One region of the Paenibacillus sp. BT-177 genome, then DNA from elsewhere that is predicted to be linked to it. Evidence: riboswitches for the same ligand, from Rfam matches in the RefSeq annotation. Region 1 holds a riboswitch; the other holds the start of a gene.
What was found. Region 1 has a riboswitch for glycine ahead of gcvT (glycine cleavage system aminomethyltransferase GcvT). Riboswitches for the same ligand answer to the same signal wherever they lie in the genome.

Region 1 (7,916 bases):
AATCAGCCCAATAAAGCCGCGACCGATATTTCCTGCTCCAAAGTGGACGGCTCTCATAGCTCCAGCTCACTTTCGAACAGATCTATAATTTCCTGTGGGATCACCGCGTTGCGAAGTTTGTCCATGTTTTCTTCCTCCGCACATACCACAGCGATACTTGTCAAAATCTCCATATGATCGCCGCCTTGGGCTGCAATGCCGATCACCATGTATGCTTTTTCTTCCCCGAAATCTACGCCTTGCGGGAACTGAACGATGGAGATGCCAGTGGATTGAACAAGTGTCTTAGATTCCTTGGTACCATGTGGAATAGCCAGCCCGTTCCCGATATAGGTGGATACAATCTCCTCGCGTTCAAGCATCTTGTCAATGTACTCAGTTGTAATATGTCCTGCATCCAGCAGGATTTGTCCTGCCATACGAATCGCCTCATATTTGTCTTTGGCGGTTGCGTTCATTTTTATTTTGTCTATCGTCATAATACTCACGGTAGGTTCCTCCCTGTCCCTAATTTACTGTGAAAAAATTCAGCCAGCTCAGTCGATATATAATTGGCAATCTGATCTCTGCTACCGTGTTCCAGTAGTGTAATCATGTCTTCCTGCAGCAGTAATGCACTAATCTCGCTCAATACCTCCAAGCTTTCTTTCGGTAACTCACGAGGTCCCAACATCAGCAGAACGCATTCTACTTGTTCGTCTACATCCGCCAACAGCGGCTCAGCCAGCCTATACAAGGTCAGCGAAGGCTGGCGAATATAGGGACTGCGTGTATGAATTAAAGCAACGGAGGTATCAGCAATCACCTGACTACCTTGGCGCTCTCTTTCCATAAGTTGTTCAGCAACAACAGAAGGCTCTGTGACATTTCCCCGCCCTGCCTCCAATATGCATATAGCCTCTATGGTAGCTGGCATATCCATCCCTTGATTTTCCAGTGGATACACTTGAAATTGCTGTACAATGTGCACAATCTCCTCAAGACTTTTCCGTAGACCAGTAAGCCACTCCATGCCCTGGCCGGGCAGAACAGCCTGTTCCTGACGATGATCACTGAGTTGATTGAGTGTAATATGCTGAATGAAATGACGCAGGCGCTCACTCTCCTCTTGCGTCAGCAGCGGGCTGATTTTGAGATACCGATCCGGCTCAAGCGGCAGCTCCACTGTCGAAATGATCAGATCATAATCCTCCTTGGGAATCCGCGTTGCCTCGTACCATGAGGCCCTATCCACGATTTTGATCTGTGGCAGCTCCTTGGCCAGTCTTGTTGCCAGAAGTCTGGAGGACCCAATTCCGCTCGTGCAGACTACGATTGCTCGAACCTCCCGCTGCAATTGTCGCAGCCGCTCCAACGAAGCGCCAAAATGCATGACCAGAAATCCGATCTCTTCATCTGGTACTTCCATTTCTGTCATATCCGCCGCAGCCTTTTTGACCGAGTCGAACAAGCTGCCGTAATCCTTGCGGATTTGCTGAAGGAGAGGGTTGCGGATCGCTCTCCCTTCCCTCAAACGTTTGAATACTGGAGCCATATGGGCAATTAGCCCTTCACGCAGGACACGATCCTCTGCTAATGGTGTGCCTGTCTCTGCCTCTACACGACGAATCAACTCATGAACCGACTCCAGCAGTACAAGATCATCCAGTGGCAGCAAGCGGGTGGAATGATCCTCAGCATCACGGAACAGCAACCCGAAATAACATCGTTCCGGTTCTGGAAATTCAATATCCAGCGCCGCTGACAACTCTGCGCATATGCGCTCCACCATAGCTGTGCGCAGCATGATATTATCCTCTGAATCTGTTTTCGAATACGAGAGACGATGATCCACAACGTACCCAAGGCGCAGACGTGCCAGAGAAACGCAAATTTGAATCAGCAGTTCCATATATTTGCTTTCCACCATGTTTTTCAGCCATTGATCATGAGGCTGCCAGAGGGCATTCTCCACGGTTAGCAGGTTCTCTCTGCCAATCATCTCCAGCAATTTTTCTGTGACACGTGTTACGGGACGAAGCTCCTCTCCGGAAAACAGATCCGATTCATCCAAATATTCGAGAGCAAGCTCAGAAATCGCCCGTCTTTTGTCTATCTCCCGTCCTGTAATCTCGACACCGTATCCCCGTCTGCGCACAAGCATGAGCCCTCGATCTTCGATCCAGCCTTGTAATTCGTCCAGATCATGACTGACCGTAGTTACTGTGACTTTCAAATCCGATGCTAGCGCCAGCAGCTTGATCGGCTCCTGTGTATCCAGCAGCATGCACAGAACTACAATTTTTCTCTCCTCAGCCGAGTATTCGTCTGACTTCGTATGCAGCAATTGCTCCCGCAGACTTGCAAGCTGAATCGGGTCGGCATCCACAAAAATACCGATCCCTGATTTTTTCTCCAGCTTTACCTCATGAGCCGCCAACCAACATTCAACTGCGCCAAGTTCCCGATGAACCGTCCTTGTGCTGACATTGATCTTCTCAGCAATTTCCCCGGCCGTAACCTCTTGGGGCTGCTCCAAAAGATACTCTACGATGTCAGATTGTCGTTTCGTAATATTCATAAGCGCATACCGTTCCTTCCCAAGCTCTCATCCCTTCCAGCAGGAAATACAAACTGTATACAGCCGGCCTGACTTTATGGGGATTAAGAATCGGATTTCAGCCGTTCAACCAGCGCTTCGTATTCAGGGCTCTTCAGGAAATTGTCAATGGAAATGTGCTCAGCATTCGGGGCTACCGTTTTAGCCCGGTCTGTCAACGTTTTTTGTGTAATGACAATATCCGCATCCTGTGGAATTTCACTGATTGCCGTATTCGTTACCGTAACGCCCACGCCCGCCTGTTTCATTTTTTTGCGCAAAATTGAGGCTCCCATGGCGCTTGAACCCATACCTGCATCACAGGAAAAGACAATTTTATTCACCTCGGATTTATCCTTAAGCGTTCGATCTGCGGCAATCTCGGCAGCACGATCGGATGCGCGGTTATCTTCCATTACAGTGGCGTTAGCACTTGCACCCTTGCTTTGATTTTTCATATCTTTCAGACGGGATGCAGCTTCCTCCAGCCCCTCTTCCTTTTGCTTACCAGTTTTGAGTAATACTGCGGCAACCGCAAAGGATACGACCGCAGCTGCGATTACTCCGCTCAGCATCGGCAAATATCCGCCTTTGGGTGTCATCAGGAAGTAAGCAATGATACTGCCTGGTGAAGGAGCAGCAACCAGTCCGGCACCTGTCAACATAAAACAGAAGGTTCCCACAACACCCCCTGCTATAGCAGCGAGAATCAGAATCGGCTTCATCAAAATATAAGGGAAATAAATTTCATGAATCCCGCCGAAAAAATGAATAATGACTGCACCAGGAGCAGACGACTTCGCAGAGCCTTTACCGAACAGGCAATAGGCCAGCAAAATACCGAGTCCCGGGCCAGGATTGGATTCAAGCATGAACAAAACGGATTTTCCTGTTCTTGCAGCTTCCTCCAGCGCAATCGGACTCAATACTCCATGATTCAGTGCGTTGTTGAGAAATAATACTTTTCCGGGCTCAATAATGAGATTGACAAGCGGTAGTAGCCCTGCGTTCACGAGGAACTGTACCCCTGTCGACAACACTTGACTGATGGTTTGCACGACCGGGCCGATCGCCACATGCGCTAGTAGTGCTAGAATGGCACCGATAATCCCAGCCGAGAAATTATTGACCAGCATTTCAAAACCTGATTTGACTTTGCCCTCAATGGCCTTATCGAACTTCTTCAATATCCATGCAGCCAGCGGACCAGCTACCATCGCACCCAGGAACATCGGGATATCGGCCCCCACAATGACACCCATCGTCATAATGGCACCGATCACACCTCCACGCTGTCCGTGAATCATTGTGCCTCCCGTGTAACCGATCAACAGCGGCAGCAAATAATTTTTCATCGGGTCAACCAGTTGTGCAAACCCCTCATTCGGGAACCACCCGGTCGGAATAAAAAGTGCTGTAATTAATCCCCACGCAATAAAGGCTCCCATATTGGGCATAACCATACCGCTGAGAAAACGGCCAAAACGCTGTACGGCGACACGAGCGCCACCGCTTGAACTGGACTTTGTGTCCACTGTGCTCATATTCATATCCTCCTTGTGAGTAACTAGCATCACTACCTTTTCTTAAAATTCATACTAAATGACAGCGCTCTCTTCATCAACGAAATGAAAACGTACTTTCGTCATGAACGTTGATGACAACATTTAAATTTAAAATAACGGACAACGTATTATACCTGCATAATTCTTCTTAATATGACCGATAACAATAGAAATTAGTCGAAAAAACAGTGCTGTAAATCTGCACCTTATATAGAGGAGCTCACCTCTAAATCTAATAAATTGACGTAATTACGTCTTCTAAAAGACAACAAAAAAATAGCCGCCATGTCAGATCATAGCGACTATTTTATACACAAAACGAGCGGACTAACGATGCTTTTATTCAATTCAATATCCATATAAAAATTTAGAATAAAGCGCTAATATTCCATCTTATATTGCTCATTATTGTTCATCCGAAATCAACTGCTCGTACTGATCCGCAGACAGCAGCTTGCTCAGAGCTTTCTCGACATCATTGCCCATCTCTACTTCGATCATCCAACCCTCTTCATAGGGTGATTCATTCACCAGCTCAGGTGTACTTTCCAGAGCTTCATTTACTTTCAAAACGGTTCCCGTCACCGGAGCAAAAAGATCGGATACGGTCTTCACCGATTCAATTGTACCAATCTCCGTCCCCTGTCCAATCGTTGTTCCCGCCCCAGGTAATTCCACAAAAACAATATCACCCAATTGATGCTGTGCAAAGTCTGTAATGCCGATCCGCAACGTCCCATCCACTGTGCGCTGAACCCACTCATGTTCGTCTGTATACCAAAGTTGCTGTTTCACTTCACTCATCCTGCTTCGCCTCACTTCCACATGAATAAAATGCTTTTGATCACCTGTATTAGACAAGTTAAGATTATGACAACAAGAACATCCATGTCAATAATACTAACAAAAATACTCCATACCAACTAATATAGCGCAGTCTATAAAAAATGATAACTTGTAACAAACGCTTACATATCCTTATTTATACAATAAATGTTTTTCATATTGTTTTATATGACATTTTTATTGACATTTTGAATGGATTTGCGTATTAATGGGTTATAGTAATTGCTTTTGAAAATACCTCGACAACTGCAAACGCGGATGAACGCGGAGGGAGAGACTACCAAAAATATTCGCATCGCTGTTGTCGTTTGTGAGACAGTTGGGCACGCGAATCGGATCAAGTTGTTATCTGCAAAACCGGGTAACATACCGTTGATCCAAAAGGTAGCGCCGAAGGAGTAAACTTGCATTGCAGGTGAATCTCTCAGGCAAAAGGACCTCTGCCGGACGCATCTCTGGAGAGCATCCGTGAAAAGAGCGGATCACCCAAGGGGAAACCTGGTTCACACCGGGGTAACTTTCTGGTATCAAGGACAGAGCTGAAAGAAGAGTATGGACTGCCGTCTATACGTTTCTTTTAGCCTGTCTTTTTTGTTTAGCCGATTACACTGGATAGGAGTGGAAAAATGTCTAATTTGCGAAGAACACCACTATATTCGTCCTACGGGACGCAGCCCGGGGTTCGTTGTATTGACTTTGGCGGGTGGGAACTCCCCGTTCAGTTTAGCGGCATTCAAAAGGAGCATGAGGCCGTCCGACAACGTGCAGGTTTATTCGATGTATCGCATATGGGCGAGTTCTTGGTTGAAGGCAAAGAAGCTGAGGCTTTTTTGCAACAGGTAACCACAAATGATGTCAGCCATTTGGAACCGGGCCAAGCACAATATTCACTCCTGTGTTACCCCGATGGAGGCGTAGTGGATGACTTGCTTGTATATTGCAAAGGACCAGAGCGCTACATGCTCGTTGTGAATGCCTCCAACATCGACAAAGATTGGGATTGGCTCATACGCCACGTACCAGCATCGGTTCATCTGGAGAATGTGTCTGATGCGATAGCATTGCTGGCATTACAAGGACCGGAAGCAGCACGTATTACCGCAGCCGTGACAGATACAGATATTACGAATCTGGCATCTTTCCGATTCCATGAGAACGTGCAATTGTTCGGAGCAAAAGCACTTGTCTCGCGAACTGGATATACCGGCGAAGACGGTTTTGAATTTTATATCTCTGCTGAGGAAGCACCCGCCGTGTGGGATGGTTTGCTTCGTTGCGGTGAATCGTATGGACTGATTCCCGCTGGACTTGGTGCTCGCGATACGCTGCGCTTCGAGGCACGGCTACCGTTGTACGGACAGGAGTTATCTGCCACAATTTCACCGCTTGAGGCTGGTTTAGGTTTCTTCGTCAAGTTGAACAAAGGAGATTTTATCGGCAGGGAAGCACTGCAACGTCAAAAAGAACAAGGAATTCCTCGCAAGTTGATCGGGCTGGAAATGATTGACCGCGGTATCCCGCGCGCTCATTATCCGGTGTTCGCTGAAGGTCAACACATCGGTGAGGTCACAACGGGTACTCAATCGCCCACCTTGAAGCGTAATCTGGGGCTGGCCCTGGTGGACAGTCGTTTTAGCACCCTATCGACACCGCTGGAGGTCGAAATTCGTGGTAAACGCCTGCGTGCGGAAGTGGTCCCAGCCCCCTTTTATAAACGGCTACGCTGATCTTAATCCTCTTCATTCTAAAAAAGCGATCATGTCAGAAATAAAATTCTGGATTTTCCAATTACGACTATGTATTAGCTAATTTACTATCTAAATTTTGCTTTTCGAAAGGAGCCAGAACCTATGAAGCAGCATCGCTATCTCCCCATGACCGAACAAGACCAAACCGAAATGCTGCGTGTGGTGGGCGTATCATCCATTGATGATTTATTCAGTGACATTCCAGAGGCTATTCGATACCAAGGGGAACTCCCTCTTTCCTCTCGGCTCGACGAAAGAGCCTTAACCCGCCACATGACCGAGCTGGCCGGACGAAACGCCAATACAGATACACATGCCAGCTTTCTTGGTGCAGGTATTTATGATCATCATATTCCATCCGTTATCCAACACATCACCTCACGTTCCGAATTTTACACAGCCTACACCCCCTATCAGCCGGAAGTAAGCCAGGGCGAGCTGCAAGCCATTTTTGAATTCCAGTCGTATATTTGCGAATTGACAGGTATGGCGGTAGCTAATGCCAGCATGTACGATGGGGCTACAGCTCTGGCGGAAGCGGGCTCATTGGCCGCTTCCGCCACGCGTCGTAAACAGCTTATCGTATCAAGGTCTGTCCATCCAGAGGCACGTCAGGTATTGGCAGCCTATGCACGCGGATTGGATTTGGACATTGTGGAAATCGGCTGTTCGGATGGCGTAACGGATGTCGATGTACTAGCCACGGCCGTATCGGAACAGACGGCGGCTGTTTTGATCCAAAATCCCAACTTTTTCGGAGCCGTGGAAAATCTGAAGCCGATGGCTGACCTCATCCATGCGCATCAAGGGCTTATGGTTGTTAGTGCCAATCCACTGGCACTAGGCTTGCTAGAGACCCCTGGTAAGCAAGGCGCGGATATTGTTGTAGGAGACGCGCAGCCACTTGGGATCTCGTCCTCCCTCGGCGGTCCGACCTGCGGTTACTTCGCCGTTTCCCAGGCGCATATGCGCCGTATCCCTGGGCGTATCGTAGGCCAAACCACAGACCGTAACGGCAAACGCGGCTTCGTGCTGACCTTACAAGCGCGGGAACAGCATATCCGCCGCGAAAAGGCCACGTCTAACATTTGCTCCAATCAAGCGTTGCTCGCTTTATCTGCATCTGTATATTTGTCTGTCATGGGTAGACAGGGGATCAAGGAAGTAGCCGAGCTAAAT
Region 2 (7,916 bases), on a different contig from region 1:
CATAATAGGAACGAAACCCCAGTGTACGCCGAAAATAACAAATACTTGCCAGAATGCCCCAGCAACAGCCCCGGCGATCAATGGGCTTAAATTGTATACCCATGTAAAACCGTTCGCCAAGCCTTGACTAATCAGGTTACCGACTGGACCAAAGGCCAAAAACGTCAATGGAACAACGACCAGCAGTGATAGCATAGGTACGATAATGTTTTTAACTGATTGATGAACAAAGGAATTAAACCAGCGTTCCACATAGGATTGTACCCATACCGCGAGAATAATTGGGATTACACTGGAACTGTATTTTATCAGAATGATTGGAATCCCGAGAAAAGCCAGTTTTGCCGGATTGTCCACCGCTGCAATAACATCCGGGTACACGAGTGCTCCAGCAACTGCGACTGATACAAAGGCATTGGTCTTAAATTTACGGGACGATGTAATAGCTAGGAATATAGGCAAGAAATAAAATACGCTGTCCGAAGCGGCATTCAGAATGAGATACGTACCGCTTGCAGTATCAATCCAATGAAGCGACGCAATTAAGGCCATAATCCCTTTGAGCAAACCTGCTCCGGCAAGAGCACCCAAAAGAGGGGAGAAAATGCTGGAAATGATATCGACCGCTTTGCCGAGAAAATTCGTTTTTTCGGAAGATTCTTCTTTTTTCGCATTTGGATTATCCGCATCCTGCAGATTTGTTTCTGCCATCATATGCTCAAAGACTTGGCCTACATTGTTACCGATGACCACTTGGAACTGTCCGCTGCTTTCCACCACTGTAATGACACCAGGCGTAGCTTCCAGTGCAGCTTTGTCCGCTTTTGTGCGATCCTTTAATTTAAATCTCAAGCGTGTAGCGCAATGAAATACCGAATTGACATTCTCTTCGCCGCCAACGAGAGTCACTATTTTTTTGGATAGCTCTTTATCACTCATGTTCAGAACTCCTTAAGTGTTATTCTTGCTACTGATAGGATTTACCGTTTACAGCTGTTGCTAAGATGCGCCGGCGTGCATCTTTATAACCTTGTAAACAAGAAAAACCTAAACTCGTGGTGAAAACGACGCACTCCTTCTATGAGGGAACGTTGATTTCACCATCAGTTTAGGTTTTGCCTGCCTTACCAGTCACAATCCATGAACGATGAGGATATGAAGTTTTTAGCCTGATATGTTATTACGCTCAGTTACCCGATGAATGTGAATCGTTAGATATACATATTCATCCTTGCTTAAATATTGATCATATGTTTTTTCCAGATATTCATTAATTTTTTGGGCACAAGCAAAAGCTTCGGTATATGTTTGCTTTACCTGGTTGTACAAAAATTCTTCACCACTGTGAATAACCTCTTTGCGAATCACTCGCATTGCAAAATATTGCAAATGGGTCAAAAATCTCGAATAGCTAAAAGAAGACTCATCCAGCACAATCCCATAATGATACGTAATAATGTTCAATATGTGTTGGACAATCTCGGTCATTTTCAGTGTAGCCTTCATCTCGTTACCGTCGATCCGTGCATTCACCATATGCAATGCAATAAATCCCGCTTCGTCTTCGCCCAATTTTACACCGAGCGTATTTTCTATTTTTTGCAGAGCATCCAGTCCAACTGCAAATTCTTTTTTGTAAAAGCGTTTAATTTCATACAGCATCGCGTTTTTGAGTGCTAATCCTTTTTCTTCCCGCTGTATGGCAAAATGAATATGGTCGGTCAATGTTAAATAAATGTTATCACTTAACTCCGTATCCAGCACTTCTGCTGCATGGGTCACGATTTCATTCACGACCTCCAGATGAGACACGGGAATATCGTTCAGCAGCTCAGTTAGTCTGGCCGTGAACTCGTTTTCATTTAACATGAAAATCTTATCTATTTTATGATCATCGACTTGGTCGCCAGCCACCTTTTTGAAGGAAATACCTCTTCCCATGACGATAACCTCTTTGCCTTTATCATTTTTAGTCAACAGGACGTTGTTATTGAGCACCTTCTCAATAATCATTGAAGTTCCCCCTCCCATCCTTTACCAATAAAAAATGCCCAAGCACAATTCAATACTATTGTTAGCAATAGCACTCAATTGAACTCAGGCATTGCCCGCATCACCGGTCACAATCCTTCGATATAGTGCTATTGTAGCACAAAAAAAAGCGATTTCAACATATTTTATTCTCTTTCGACAAAAAATATTTTATATTAACGCCCATTTGCCTAGTTTGCGAGTCAACAGTAACTTTAAGTGGTCGTACGCTCAATGAGGCTGTACTCCAGCGAATGAAGCTCCATTTGGCGTCCAATCAGCTGAGGAGAAAGCATGAAAAAAGCATTTTGTGCCTGAGCCATAATGGGATTTTGAACCGTTGTAATTCCCATCGTGTGCGCCAGCTCCGTGTTATCAAACCCAATAATCGCCAGATCTTCTGGTACCTTCAGCAATTGTCTGCGCGCTTCGCAGAGAATGCCCACTGCTACATAATCGTTTGCACACAAAATAGCCTCCGGAAATTCCTCACGATGCTGTAATAAATTGCGCACAACCTGTTCGCCGTCACGAATGTTATAAATAGAAGAATAGTTCCAGTGCTGCAACACTGGCAGATTGTGTTCACTCATGATCTGCTCATAAGCTCGTTGTCTGCTGTGAGTATTGATGCTGCTTGGACGACCAAAAGCATTGGCTATACGTGTATAGCCTTTTTGTATCAAATGTTTGAGCGCTAACATATATCCTTCATACTGATCCATTGCGACGGAGCGAATATCGGTATGCTCCATTCGCTGCCATGCCACGATCGGTCCATATTTGCAATAAGTACTCAAAAAATCAGTGTCATTCACGCAGGAAATGATAACCAGCGCATCGACTCTTTTTCTTTTTAAATCCTCGAAAGCTTGAAGCTCTTTCTTTTTGTCTTCTCCCGAAGTATAAATAATGGTTTGAAATTCATATTGTCCTGCGATTTCTACAAAGCTGTCCAGAAATGCCAGAACAATTTCATTAATAGTTGATGTGATGATACCAATCTGAAGCGTTTGGCCCTTGGATAAAGAAATCGCATTCCGATTAGGAACATAATCCAATTCCTGCATGATTTTCAAAATTTTAGTTCTGGTTTCGTGGCTTACATGGGGGGACTGATTTAACACTCTGGATACCGTAGCTTTGGAAAAGCCCGCCAGTTTTGCAATTTGATCAAGATTCGACATGATGCTTCTCCTCACCTAAGAAAAAAATACTTGACATGAAACGCGTTACAACAATTAGGATGCTTATGAGGGCATTACGTCTATTTTAAAGCATCTGTCGATGCATTTCAAAGGAGAACGGTTACCGTTAGTTATGGATTCGCATTGCAGCACCTGACGGGTTACTGACTAAAGTGAAAACATTAAATTAAGGAAAGAGGTTTTCATACCATGACGAAGACGCTAAAAGGATTCCCGAAAAACTTCCTCTGGGGCGGGGCAACTGCAGCCAACCAATTGGAAGGTGCTTTTGACGTAGATGGAAAAGGTCTGTCCAGCGCAGACATGATAGCCTATGTACCTAAATCAGAACGTAAGAACGATCATGCTATAGAAATTTCGTCCGAACGACTGGAGGACATCTTGGCAGGGAAGGTAAACGCCCGTTTTCCAAAGCGTGAAGGTGTGGACTTTTACCACCACTACAAAGAAGATATTGCCTTGTTTGCAGAAATGGGCTTTAAAGTATTCCGGATGTCCATCCACTGGTCGCGGATTTTCCCGAATGGATATGATGCCGAGCCGAATGAAGCAGGATTGCAATTCTACGACAATGTATTCGATGAGCTGCGCAAGTATGGTATTGAGCCTTTGGTAACACTGTCGCATTATGAAACACCGCTAGGTTTGACACAGAAATATAATGGCTGGTTGGGACGCGAAGTCGTGGATCATTACGTAAAATATGCCGAAACGGTATTTACACGCTATAAGGATAAAGTAAAATACTGGCTGACCTTTAACGAAATTAATGTCATGACTATGAGCCCGTTTACAGGCGGCGGTGTGGTTATTGACCGTGTAGAAAACAAGCAACAAGCGATATATCAAGCATTGCACCATCAATTTGTAGCAAGTGCATTGGCGACCAAACGGGGACATGAGATCATTCCGGGCGCTCAGATCGGCTGTATGCTGGCCCGCATTGAAAGCTACCCACATACGTGTAACCCAGAAGATATCCTGAAAGCACAGCATGAAAATCAAATGAACCTGTTCTTTACGGATGTGCATGCTAGTGGGGAATATCCCAACTATATGAACCGCTATTTTGAAGAAAATAATATTGTGATCCAGACAGAACCCGGCGATGCCGAAATTTTGAAAAATAACACGGTCGATTTTATCTCATTTAGTTACTATATGACCTTGACCGTATCGGCAGGGCCAGAAGGCGAAAAGGCAGCAGGGAACCTGATAGGCGGTGTGAAAAATCCGTATTTGCAGTCCTCCGACTGGGGATGGCAGATCGATCCGATCGGCCTGCGTGTTACACTGAATACGTTTTATGATCGCTATCAAAAGCCACTGTTCATCGTGGAAAATGGCCTGGGTGCGTATGATAAGGTAGAAGAAGACGGCTCTGTGCATGACACGTATCGCATTGATTACTTGCGTCAGCATATTGCCCAAATGAAGGAAGCGATTGCTGACGGTGTTGATCTGATTGGTTACACCAGCTGGGGACCTATCGACCTTGTGAGCATGTCTACGTCCGAAATGTCCAAGCGCTACGGATTTATTTACGTTGATCTGGATGATGACGGTAACGGAACGCTTCAACGCTCCAAAAAGGACTCATTTAACTGGTATAAAAATGTGATAGCAACCAACGGTGAAGAATTATAATTCCATATCGTTTTGGCGGGTACAGCAGAGAAAATCCTCAGGATGCAATCTGCTGTACCCGCTTTTTGTATAGACACTCTATTGATTCTTTCCGAGGGCTTCACAAATTTTTCACTTGTAATAAGCTGAAATTTTTCTGTATAATGAATAAAAATTTCATATGTCTGGTTGATGTTTGCGGGAGATGGAATGAAAGTTCCAACCGAAGGGGCAAAACTCTCAGGTGCTTAGGCTGATTTACAGCAACGAGCAGGGACCGTAAACGGACAGAACTCTGGAGAGACCCTTAATTGGGCGCCGAAGGTGCACCGCAGATCACATCTGCTTAAACTCTCAGGCAAAAGGACAGAGACGCGAATAACCTGTGACAGGGATAGCCCTAGGCTTTTTATAAGCTTTTAGAGGTGAAATCCTGCACAAGATGGTTGTATTTTTTCGTGCCTTTAACCTCTCCAGGAGTCGAATCAACAGATTTGACTCTTTTTTGTTTTCTACTATGCTGGAGGAGCGGGTTGAAATGAATTTGGTACATGTGTTAGAAACGATTAGCAGTTGGATATGGGGGGCGCCTCTCATCATCCTTGTTATGGGAACGGGGTTATGGCTGACCATACGTCTAAAAATGTTGCAGGTATTCCGCCTGCCCCTCGCGATCAAGCTCATCGGTAAGGCCCCGAATGAAGGTAGCGGGGATGTAAGTAGTTTTGCGGCTTTGAGTACGGCATTGGCGGCTACCGTCGGTACAGGAAGTATTGTCGGTGTAGCGACAGCCATTAAGCTGGGCGGGCCGGGTGCCTTGTTCTGGATGGTCGTTGCAGCCTTCTTTGGGATGGCGACGAAATATGCGGAAGGTGTACTTGCGGTAAAATACCGGGTGAAGGATCGGAATGGACAATTTTCCGGCGGCCCGATGTATTATATTGAAAAAGGCCTGGGACGCCGTTTTAAACCGTTGGCGATGCTGTTTGCTTTTTCAGGGATGCTGGTAGCGTTGTTCGGAATTGGAACATTCCCTCAGGTCAAGGCGATTGTATCTTCGACTGAAAACAGTTTTGGCGTTCCGCCGATTGTAACGGCGCTGACAATTGCTGTCCTTACAGGTCTTGTGACCATTGGTGGACTCAAAAGCATTGCCAAGGTATCGACGAAGGTCGTTCCTTTTAAAACAGGCCTGTATGTATTAATTTGTATCATTGTACTGATTCGATTTGCTGACCAACTTCCTGCCGCAATTGCGCTTGTGCTTCATTCGGCATTTTCAACTACATCGGCAACCGGCGGATTTGCAGGAGCTACGATTATGCTGGCCATGCGCAGTGGGGTAGCCAGAGGTATTTTTGCCAACGAAGCTGGATTGGGGAGCGCACCGATTGCAGCCGCAGCTGCCAAAACCAAATGGCCTGCAGAACAAGGGCTGATTTCCATGACAGGCGTATTTATTGATACGATGGTTATTTGTGTGATGACCGGGTTGACGTTACTGGTTAGCGGGGTGTGGAGCGGGCCTACCGATGCAGGCTTGATGACTCAGCAAGCATTTTCCAGTGCATTTCCGCTGGGAGCAGAACTGCTCACCATCATCCTGATTATGTTCGCATTCACCACCATGCTCGGCTGGAACTATTACGGAGAACGCTGTGTTGAATATTTGCTTGGGGTCAAGTGGATCAAGCCTTATCGTTATTTGTTCATTGTACTGGTTGGCGGGGGCGCGTTCATTAAATTGGATGCGATTTGGCTGCTGGCAGATATTTTTAACGCAATGATGGCTTTTCCGAACCTGATTGCACTGCTCGGCTTGTCAGGCATTGTCGTTGCAGAAACCCGAACCTATATGAACTCTTTGTACCCTAATAAGAAAAAGGGCATTCTTGCAGGTGCCAATGTAGGGGCGGCTATTCAAGTAGAAGAAAAAGGACAAACGATCAATTCATAAATAATAAAAGGGAGTGCTCTCAGCCATCACAGGCTTGAGGACACTCCCTTTTAATTGTTATAACGATGCACGCAAAATAGCTAAAATATCTTCCTGTTTCAGCTTTTGATAATTACCGAAACCTCCGTGCTCCATTTCACGGGCCGCAATGCTTGCGATGTTTTCCAATTGTTCATCATTAATGTTGTAATCGGCCAGGGTAGAAGGGGCACCAAGACTTGTCCAGAACGCACTTAGACGGTCAATACCTTCCAAGGCAATTTCTCTGTCAGTTTTACCTACAGTGTCCAAGTCGAACATACTGAGCATCAGCCGCTTCATGCGTGCAGCATCCTGATCCACTGTATGTCTCATCCAGTTGGGAAACAGAATCGCTAGACCGCCAGCATGAGGAATATCATATACAGCAGATAGTGCATGTTCAATGGTATGCGAAGCCCAATCCCCGAAGTAGCCCATTTGCAGCGTACCGTTCAGGGCAATCGTCCCAGCATATAATATCGTTTCGCGATGCTCATAGTTGTGCAAATCCACCAGCAGCTTAGGTGCCGCCTCAATCACGGTTTGCAGCACGGAAAAGCACATACGATCTTGCAGCGGTGTATTTTTAACATTGTGAAAGTACTGTTCAAAGACGTGGCTCATCATATCCACCATGCCATAAACCGTCTGATCACGTGGCACAGAAAAGGTGTTTTTCGGGTCCAAGATGGAGAATTTAGGATGCGTCACCGCGCTGCCCCACACGTATTTCTCGTTCGTTTCCCAGCTGGTGATGACAGAATCCGGATTCATTTCCGAACCCGTGGCGGCGAGTGTAAGGATGGAACCGAAGGGCAAAGCCTGGGTTGGCATATGTTTTTTGTTGATAATATCCCACACATCGCCGTCATATTCAGCCCCTGCTGCGATGGCTTTGGTGCAATCAATAACGCTTCCGCCGCCAACTGCAAGCAGGAAGTCTATTTTTTCATTTCGGCAAATCTCGATGCCCCTCTTAACGGTAGACAAGCGCGGATTGGGTTCAACGCCCGCCAATTCATGAATGTTGAGGTACAGAGGCTCTAACGCGTTTAATACCTGTTCATACAAAC

Region 2: linked by a shared signal. The riboswitch ahead of OIU26_RS16535 (alanine/glycine:cation symporter family protein) and the one ahead of gcvT (glycine cleavage system aminomethyltransferase GcvT) in region 1 are both predicted to bind glycine.

The regions. Positions count from the first base shown of each region.
Region 1 is NZ_JAOYTP010000001.1:1,223,596-1,231,511, forward strand. Features, by position in the region: gene OIU26_RS05600 (mannitol-1-phosphate 5-dehydrogenase) at 1-57, opposite strand, end outside; gene OIU26_RS05605 (PTS sugar transporter subunit IIA) at 54-488, opposite strand; gene OIU26_RS05610 (BglG family transcription antiterminator) at 485-2,560, opposite strand; gene OIU26_RS05615 (PTS mannitol transporter subunit IICB) at 2,644-4,122, opposite strand; gene gcvH (glycine cleavage system protein GcvH) at 4,549-4,947, opposite strand; glycine riboswitch at 5,340-5,439, shown strand; glycine riboswitch at 5,440-5,536, shown strand; gene gcvT (glycine cleavage system aminomethyltransferase GcvT) at 5,616-6,716, shown strand; gene gcvPA (aminomethyl-transferring glycine dehydrogenase subunit GcvPA) at 6,840-7,916, shown strand, end outside.
Region 2 is NZ_JAOYTP010000005.1:61,684-69,599, reverse strand. Features, by position in the region: gene OIU26_RS16555 (beta-glucoside-specific PTS transporter subunit IIABC) at 1-939, opposite strand, end outside; gene licT (BglG family transcription antiterminator LicT) at 1,165-2,013, opposite strand; gene OIU26_RS16545 (LacI family DNA-binding transcriptional regulator) at 2,247-3,218, opposite strand; gene OIU26_RS16540 (glycoside hydrolase family 1 protein) at 3,429-4,886, shown strand; glycine riboswitch at 5,055-5,139, shown strand; glycine riboswitch at 5,151-5,245, shown strand; gene OIU26_RS16535 (alanine/glycine:cation symporter family protein) at 5,404-6,822, shown strand; gene OIU26_RS16530 (iron-containing alcohol dehydrogenase) at 6,880-7,916, opposite strand, start outside.